Regions from separate parts of the Streptomyces dangxiongensis genome, predicted to be linked through region 1. Evidence: riboswitches for the same ligand, from Rfam matches in the RefSeq annotation. Region 1 holds a riboswitch; the other holds the start of a gene.
The links. A riboswitch is a leader RNA that binds a small molecule or an ion and turns the genes downstream of it on or off. The one in region 1 is predicted to bind ZMP and ZTP.
Positions count from the first base shown of each region.

Region 2: linked by a shared signal. The riboswitch ahead of D9753_RS02680 (bifunctional 5,10-methylenetetrahydrofolate dehydrogenase/5,10-methenyltetrahydrofolate cyclohydrolase) and the one ahead of D9753_RS13585 (glycine hydroxymethyltransferase) in region 1 are both predicted to bind ZMP and ZTP.

Region 1 is NZ_CP033073.1:3,078,099-3,082,287, forward strand. It holds gene trpS (tryptophan--tRNA ligase) at 1-513, opposite strand, end outside; gene D9753_RS13585 (glycine hydroxymethyltransferase) at 615-2,069, opposite strand; ZMP/ZTP riboswitch at 2,102-2,191, opposite strand; gene D9753_RS13590 (nuclear transport factor 2 family protein) at 2,268-2,729, opposite strand; gene D9753_RS13595 (glutathionylspermidine synthase family protein) at 2,809-3,993, opposite strand; gene D9753_RS13600 (hypothetical protein) at 4,005-4,189, opposite strand, start outside.
Region 2 is NZ_CP033073.1:518,155-522,343, forward strand. It holds gene D9753_RS02665 (S-(hydroxymethyl)mycothiol dehydrogenase) at 1-216, opposite strand, end outside; gene D9753_RS02670 (hypothetical protein) at 411-704, opposite strand; gene D9753_RS02675 (nuclear transport factor 2 family protein) at 875-1,240, shown strand; ZMP/ZTP riboswitch at 1,353-1,433, shown strand; gene D9753_RS02680 (bifunctional 5,10-methylenetetrahydrofolate dehydrogenase/5,10-methenyltetrahydrofolate cyclohydrolase) at 1,459-2,307, shown strand; gene D9753_RS02685 (alcohol dehydrogenase) at 2,611-3,636, opposite strand; gene D9753_RS02690 (TetR/AcrR family transcriptional regulator) at 3,798-4,189, opposite strand, start outside.

The DNA of each region.
Region 1 (4,189 bases):
GCGGCCGTTGAACCGCTCGGCGAGGTCGCGGGTCAGCTCGATGTGCTGGCGCTGGTCCTCGCCGACCGGCACCTCGTTCGCCTGGTACAGCAGGATGTCGGCGACCTGGAGGACCGGGTAGGTGAACAGGCCGACGGAGGCGCGGTCGGCGCCCTGCCGGGCGGACTTGTCCTTGAACTGGGTCATCCGGCTCGCCTCGCCGAAGCCGGTGAGGCAGTTCATGACCCAGGCGAGCTGGGCGTGCTCGGCGACGTGGCTCTGCACGAACAGCGTGCAGCGGTCCGGGTCCAGGCCGGCGGCCAGTAGCTGTGCGGCGGCCAGGCGGGTGTTGGCCCGCAGCTCGGCCGGGTCCTGCGCCACCGTGATCGCGTGCAGGTCGACGACCATGTAGAACGCGTCGTGGGACTCCTGGAGGGCCACCCACTGGCGGACGGCGCCGAGGTAGTTGCCGAGGTGGAACGAGCCTGCGGTGGGCTGGATTCCGGAGAGCACGCGGGGTCGGTCAATGGCCATGTTTTTCATTGTCGCAGAGAGTGCGGGAGCTTCGGTGCGGTGGGGAACCGCGGGCCCGTGACGGCCGGCCGCGCGGTTCCCCGTGCCTGTGCCGGGGCGTCTCAGCCCAGGTCGACCTCCGGGTACAGCGGGAAGCCCGCCACCAGGTCGGTGGCCCGCCCGGCGATCTCCTGCGCGACCTTCTCGTCCAGGACGTGGGCGGCCCGGGAGGGGGCGCCCGACTTGGTGGTGCCCGGCTCGGTGGTGGTCAGGACACGGTCGATCAGACCCGCCACCTCGTCCATCTCCGCCGTGCCCAGGCCGCGGGTGGTGAGCGCGGGGGTGCCGACCCGGATGCCGGAGGTGTACCAGGCGCCGTTCGGGTCGGCCGGGATGGCGTTGCGGTTGGTGACGATGCCCGAGTCGAGGAGCGCCGCCTCGGCCTGGCGGCCGGTGAGGCCGTAGGAGGTGGCGACGTCGATCAGGTTGAGGTGGTTGTCCGTGCCGCCCGTGACCAGGGTGGCGCCGCGGCGCATCAGGCCCTCGGCGAGCGCGCGGGAGTTGTCCACGATGCGCTGGGCGTAGTCCTGGAAGGACGGCCTGCGGGCCTCGGCCAGGGCGACGGCCTTGGCGGCCATGACGTGCGGGAGCGGGCCGCCGAGGACCATCGGGCAGCCGCGGTCGACCTGGTCCTTGAGGGAGTCGTCGCACAGGACCATGCCGCCGCGCGGGCCGCGCAGGGACTTGTGGGTGGTCGTGGTGACGATCTGCGCGTGCGGGACCGGGTCGAATTCGCCGGTGAGGACCTTGCCGGCGACCAGGCCGGCGAAGTGCGCCATGTCGACCATGAGGGTGGCGCCGACCTCGTCGGCGATCTCCCGCATGAGCCGGAAGTTCACCAGCCGGGGGTAGGCGGAGTAGCCGGCGACGATGATCAGCGGCTTGAGCTCGCGGGCCTGGGCGCGCAGGGCGTCGTAGTCGATCAGGCCGGTGGCCGGGTCGGTGCCGTAGGAGCGCTGGTCGAACATCTTGCCGGAGATGTTCGGGCGGAATCCGTGGGTGAGGTGGCCGCCGGCGTCCAGGGACATGCCGAGCATGCGCTGGTTGCCGAAGGCCTGGCGCAGCTCGGCCCAGTCGGCCTCGGTCAGGTCGTTGACCTGGCGGGCGCCGGTCTTCTCCAGGAAGGGCGCCTCGACGCGGTCGGCGAGGACGGCCCAGAAGGCGACGAGGTTGGCGTCGATGCCGGAGTGCGGCTGGACGTAGGCGTGGCGGGCGCCGAAGAGTTCGCGGGCGTGCTCGGCGGCGAGGGACTCGACCGTGTCGACGTTGCGGCAGCCGGCGTAGAAGCGGCGGCCGACGGTGCCCTCGGCGTACTTGTCGCTGAACCAGTTGCCCATGGCGAGCAGGGTCGCCGGGGAGGCGTAGTTCTCGGAGGCGATCAGTTTGAGCATCTCGCGCTGGTCGGCGACCTCCTGGCCGATGGCGTCCGCGACGCGCGGCTCGACGGCGCGGACCACGTCGAGGGCGGCGCGGAAGGCCGTGGACTCGGTGGAGAGGGGGGCGGAATTCTCGGGCATCGGGACCTCCGGACGGCGTGCGTACAGCGTTCACGTTCGGCCCAGGCGCACGGCACTCTTTCCGGCTCGGGCCGCTCCCCGATGGTCCGTCCCATCCCAGCGCGCCAGTCACGGCCCGCTCGTCAGCCTACCCGGCGCGCCGGGCGGGGACGGGCGCGCGTCCACCATGCGAGCGACGAGGCGATGGCGCGGTGGCCGTCAGCGGAGCGGGAGGTCGGGTCCGTGGTCGCCGGCGGCGCGGGGGCCGTGGATGCGCCGGTCGGCCTCGGCGATGGCGACGTCGTTGATCGCGGCCTCACGACGCCGCATCAGACCGTGCTCGTCGAACTCCCACAGCTCGTTGCCGTAGCTGCGCCACCACTGACCGTCGGCGTCGTGCCACTCGTACTGGAAGCGGACGGCGATCCGGTCCCCGTGGAAGCTCCACAGGTTCTTGCGCAGCGCGTAGTCCAGTTCCCGGGCCCACTTCTCGGTCAGGAAGGCGACGATCTCCGCGTGGCCGGTGAGGAACAGGTCCCGGTTGCGCCAGACCGAGTCGGGTGTGTAGGCCAGCGCGACCCGCTGCGGGTCGCGGGTGTTCCAGGCGTCCTCGGCCGCCTGCACCTTCCGGAGGGCGGTCTCCAGGGTGAACGGGGGGCAGGGCGGGCGGGTCTCGGACACGGCGGCCTCCTCGGGGCGGCGGCGAACGGGAGGGGGACGAGCGTTCCCCTCGGCGCACGACCACGGTACGGCTCGGCGGTCAGAGGATCACGTGGGGCAGGAAACGGGCGTACTCGTCGGTGATCAGGCCGGAGGACTCGCGCAGACCGAGGCCGGCCGGTTCGTCCCGGACGACCCAGGCGCCGAGGACGACGTGGTTGCCGTCGAAGGCGGGGAGGGGGGCGAACTGCTGGTAGCAGCAGGGCTCGTCGCGGAGCACCGCGGGCGCGCCGGGCTTGTGCACGGTGACGCCCTCGCCCTCGCGGCCGAGGAGGGGTTTGGCGACGTAGCCGGCGGACGCGGCCAGCTCGCGGGGGCCGTCCAGGTGGGCGGGCAGGAGATTGGGGTGCCCGGGGTACAGCTCCCAGAGGATCGCCAGCAGGGCCTTGTTGCTCAGCAGCATCTTCCAGGCGGGTTCGATCCACAGGGTGCTGCCGGTCCCGCCGCCGTTGTCGAGGGTGTCCAGGACGTGCCGGCCGAAGGCGTCGGTGGTGAGCCACTCCCAGGGGTAGAGCTTGAAGAGGGCGCGGATGAAGCCGAGCCGGTTGTCGACGAAACGGCCGGAGAGGCTGTCCCAGCCGATCTCCTCCATGGCGAGCCAGTCGGTGGTGAGACCGGCCTGTTCGGCGGTCTCCTTCAGATAGGCGACCGTCATCAGGTCCTCGCCGAGTTCGTCGGCGGCGGAGTGCGCGAAGTGCAGGGGGCTGCCGGGCGGCAGGAGCGCGGCCTGCGCGCGCCAGGCGTCGACCAGCCGTTCGTGCAGGGAGTTCCACTGGTCGGCGCCGGGGAAGCGGTCCTCCATCCAGAACCACTGCGACGAGGCGGCCTCCACCAGGGAGGTCGGGGTGTCGGCGTTGTACTCCAGCAGCACGGCCGGGCCGGTGCCGTCGTAGCGCAGGTCGAAACGGCCGTAGAGGGAGGGGAGTTCGTCACGGCGGTGCCAGGACTCGGCGACGGCCGCGGCCACCCGCGGGTCGGTGATGCCGAGGTCGGCGAACCGGTCCTCGGCCACGATGTGCCCGGCCGCCGCCAGGCACATGCGGTGCAGTTCGCCGACGGTCTCCTCCAGCGCCTCCACCTCGTCCAGGGTGAAGACGTAGTAGGCGCTCTCGTCCCAGTAGGGGCGCAGGGAGCCGTCGGGGTGGCGGGTGAGCGGGTAGATCAGCCCCTGGGCCTCGACGGTCCGCTGCCAGCCGGGGCGGGGGTTGATGGTGCGGCGTTCCATGCGTGTCCCCGTCAGCCGCCGGAGCTGCCCTTGCCGCCGCCGAAGCCGCCGCGGTGCACTCCGGAGCCGTGGTGGTCGTCGTCCGACGAACCACCGCCGCCCTTGCCGGGCTTGGTGAAGGAGCCGCCGTCGACCCAGCCGTGCTTCTCGTCGCCCTCGTAGTACCAGGCGGCGTCGGCCGTCTTCCGCAGGGACT
Region 2 (4,189 bases), 2.6 Mb from region 1:
GACCGACTCCACGACGCCGGCGGCCTCGTGGCCGAGCAGGAAGGGGAAGTCGTCCGAGATGCCGCCCTGTTTGTAGTGCAGATCGGTGTGACAGACCCCGCAGGCCTGGATGCGCACGACGGCCTCGCCCGGCCCCGGATCCGGGATCACGATCGTCTCGAGCCGTACGGGCTCGTCCTTCCCCGGTGCGATCACGCCGCGGACTTCCTGCGCCATGGCCTGTCCCCTTCCTGTATTCCTTCGAATTCCTTCGAATGCCGTCGCTGCCGACCCTACGCGCCATGGATCGGCAGCGGGACGGTCCACGAGGACGGCCGTGGATCTCTCCGGACCGGTGCACGGGCGGGACGCGGCGGCGCGGAGGGCCGTCCCGGCCGGGACGGCCCTCGGGCCCGGGGGCGGGAGCGGGCTCAGTGGACGGCGGAGTCCCCGCCGAGCAGGGGCGCGGCGGGGGCGAGGACCTGCGCCACCTGGTTCAGCTCCTTGAGGTCGTCCAGCGCCTGCAACTGGTCGGTGACCCTCGGCACCCGGTCCTGCTCCGATGCGGGGATGCCGGCGCCGGCGAGCGAGTCCAGCGTGGTCAGCGCGCCGAACTTCCCGACGGACGGTGTGCCGGCGTCGGCCGCGTTCGCCGACGGTACGGCGAGAGCGGCGATCCCGGCGGCCAGACCGACGGCGGCGGCGATGCGTCGTGTTGAGATCATGCCCTCAGCAACGGCGGCGGGCCCCGGCCGGACACGGGCGTCGGCCCGCGCTCACCCGTGAGGCGGATCCGGCCGCTGCGCTTGCCGTGACCGTCGGGGCGGAGGAGTCTCGGAGGTGGGGTCCGTGCGGCCCGCCCCCGTCGGGCCGCGGGCGCCTGAAGGAGGTCACCATGGGCACCGCGACGGGGTCCTCGTTCGACTCCGACACACTGCGCCGGGCCATAGAGGGGAACACCGGGAACACCCTTCTGTCGCTCTACACGGACGACGCGGAGATCCGCATCGTCGACCACAACAACCAGCCCAGCAGCCCCACGGTCCTGCACGGCCGGGGCCAGATCGCCGAGTTGCTGGACGACGTCTACAGCCGGGACATGACGCACAGGCTGGAACGGTGCGTCGTGGAGGGCGAACACGCCGCCTACAGCGAGGCCTGCGAGTACGCGGACGGCACCCGCGTCCTGGCCGAGTCGATGCTCACCCTTCGGGATGGCAAGATCGCCGACCAGCTCATCATCCAGGCCTGGGACGAGTAGGACGCGGCCGGGTACGGCAGGCGTCCCGAGGAGGCCGCGCGGGTCCGGGCCGCCCCCGGCCGGACCGGACCCGTGAGCGGTCCGGAGGCCGTACGCGCGCTCGGTTACCCTGTAGGCGGGCCGTGACTGGCGCTGAGGTGGAGTACCACCGGGGAGCGGTCCGTGGTGGTTGCCGCGCGCCTGGGCGAGAGAGCCGATCCCAGCCCAGGAGTGTGAGCATGACCCAGGCCCGTCTCATGGACGGCACCGCGCCCGCCCGCCGCATCGTCGGGGACGCCGCGAAGAAGGCCGCCGGACTCGCCGAACGCACCGGCACCGCGCCGTGCCTCGCGACCGTGCTGGTCGGCGCGGACCCGGCGTCCGTGACGTATGTCCGTATGAAGCAGAACCGCTGCCGCGAGGCCGGCGTGGAGTCCCGGCACGTCGCGCTGCCCGCGGCCACGACCACCGCCGAACTCGTGGCGAAGCTGGAGGAGTTGTCGGCAGACGCGAGCGTGCACGGGATCCTGCTCCAGCACCCGGTGGGCGACCGGGTCGACGAGCGGGCCGCGTTCGAGGCGATCGCCCCGGAGAAGGACGTCGACGGCGTCACCTTCGCGTCGTTCGCCACGATGAGCTTCGGACTGCCGGGCTTCGTCTCCTGCACACCGGGCGGCATCCTGCGACTGCTGGACGAGTACGGCGTCGACCCGGCCGGGAAGCGGGCCGTGGTCGTGGGCCGCAGCGCGATCCTCGGCAAGCCGGTGGGCATGCTGCTGCTGGCCCGGGACGCGACCGTGACGTACTGTCATTCGCGCACCCGGGACCTGTCCGCGGCGGTCCGCGAGGCCGACATCGTCGTCGCCGCCGTCGGCCGCCCGCGGCTGATCCGCGGGCAGGACATCAAGCCCGGCGCGGTCGTGATCGACGCGGGCTACAACCCGGGGGACGTCGGTGACGTCGACTTCGACTCCGCCGTGGAGCGGGCCTCGCTGATCACGCCGGTGCCGGGCGGGGTCGGTCCGATGACGATCGCCACGCTGCTGGAGCAGACCGTGGACGCAGCCGCCCGGCAACTCGGCGCGTAAGAGCAGGGGCCGGTACGAGGGGCGTGCGGGGGGGGCGGGTCCGGTGGATCGGCGCATCCAGGACCGGTAGTCCATCACGTCCCCGGGCCTTCACCCCGTACTCGCGGGCGTCCTGGGGGAAGGTGGTCTCCAGGCGAGGACGGCGCCGGTGCGCGGGCCGGGATCAGCATCCGCCGGCCACCCGCGCCCGCGTCCCCGCACCCGTACGCCTGCCCCGGCCGGCCCCGGGGTGCGCCGTCGGCCATGTGCGGGTCGTCGCCCTCGTCCGTGAGGAAGGGCGGCCCGGACGGCGCGCCCCCGCGGTCAGCGCGTGGTCAGGACCATCCGGAACCGGGCGGCGCCGGAGAGCATGCGGTCGTAGGCCTCCCCGGCCCGCTCCAGCGGCACCGTCTCGGTCATCGGGCGGATGCCGTGCAGGACGCTGAACGCCATGGTGTCCTCGACGTCCTGCGCGGTGCCGGAGGGGTGGCCGCGGATGACACGGCCGGCTCCGATGAGCTGCACCGGGCTGATGCCGAGCGGCTCGGGGGTGGCGCCGATGACCACCAGCTCGCCGCGCGGCGCCAGTCCGTCCACGGTGGCCGAGATGGCCTCGGAGTTGCCGGCGGTGGCCAGGACGACCTGCGCCCCGCCGAGGGACCCGAGCGCCTCGGCCACCGGGGTCCCGGCGGTGCTGTCGACGTAGTGGTGGGCGCCAAGCTGCTTGACGAAGCCGGCCTTCTCCGCGCCGCGGGCGATGGCCACGGTCTCGAAGCCCATCGCGACCGCGTACCGCACGCCGAGGTGGCCGAGGCCGCCGACGCCGAGGACGGCGACCAGGTCCCCCGGCCGGGCCGAACTGCGCCGCAGCCCGTTGTACGTGGTGACGCCCGCGCAGGCCATGGGCCCGGCGTCGCTCGCCGCGAGCGCGTCGGGGATCCGGGCCAGGGCGTCGACGGGTACGACGACCTGCTCGGCGAAGCCGCCGTCGTAGGCCCAGCCCGGGACCGCCAGCTCGGCGCAGAGGAGGAAGTCACCTCGGCGGCAGGCCCGGCAGTGGCCGCAACTGCCGCCGAACCAGCCGACCGCGACCCGGTCACCGGCCTGCCATCCCCGGTCCCGCGCTCCCTCGCCGAGCGCCTCGATCCGCCCGGCGATCTCGTGCCCCGGAACCTCGGGGAACGTGATGCCCGGCACCCCGGCGGTCACGAAGAAGGCGTCGCTGTGGCAGATGCCGCACGCCTCGACTGCGATGCGCACCCGGCCGGGGCCCGGCTGCGGAACCTCCCGCTCGGTCAGCTCGAACGCGCCGCCCTCGGTGGTCACCTGCGCGACTCGGTAGGTACTCATGGGTCCCTCCGGAGAACGTGCGACGGCCCCCGCTCCAGCACATCAGCTCCGGACCGATCCCGCGCGCCGAACCGGACGGAGCCTGGCGCCGAGCCGGCCGCGGCATCGCTCAGGCGCCCGGCCGGAGCCCGCGCAGGCCCGGCGGCTCGGGGGCCGGTGGGTCACGTGTCGCGCGGCCGCCAGCCCTCCGGACGGAGCATGCCCAGCAGCAGGCGGACCAGTTCCTCCACCACCTCGTCCAGGGTGGCGTCCACCCAGCCGGCGGTCCAGTCGTGCAGCAGGCCGTTGACGCTGCCGATGAAGGCCGTGGCCGCGAGGCGGTAGTCGCGGGGTGCCGCCTCCCCGCGGGCCACGGCCGCGTCCGCCTCGGCGCGGATGAGGCCGATCCAGCGGGCCCGGCGGGCCAGCCGCTGCTCCTCCATGCGGGGGCTGACGCCGACGATCTCCACGAAGGTGATGCGGATGCGGTGCGGGTCGCAGGTGACGCCGCGGGCGTAGGCCCGGAAGAGCGCGGTGGCGCGCTCGGCCAGCGGCAGGCCCTCGGCGGTGGCGA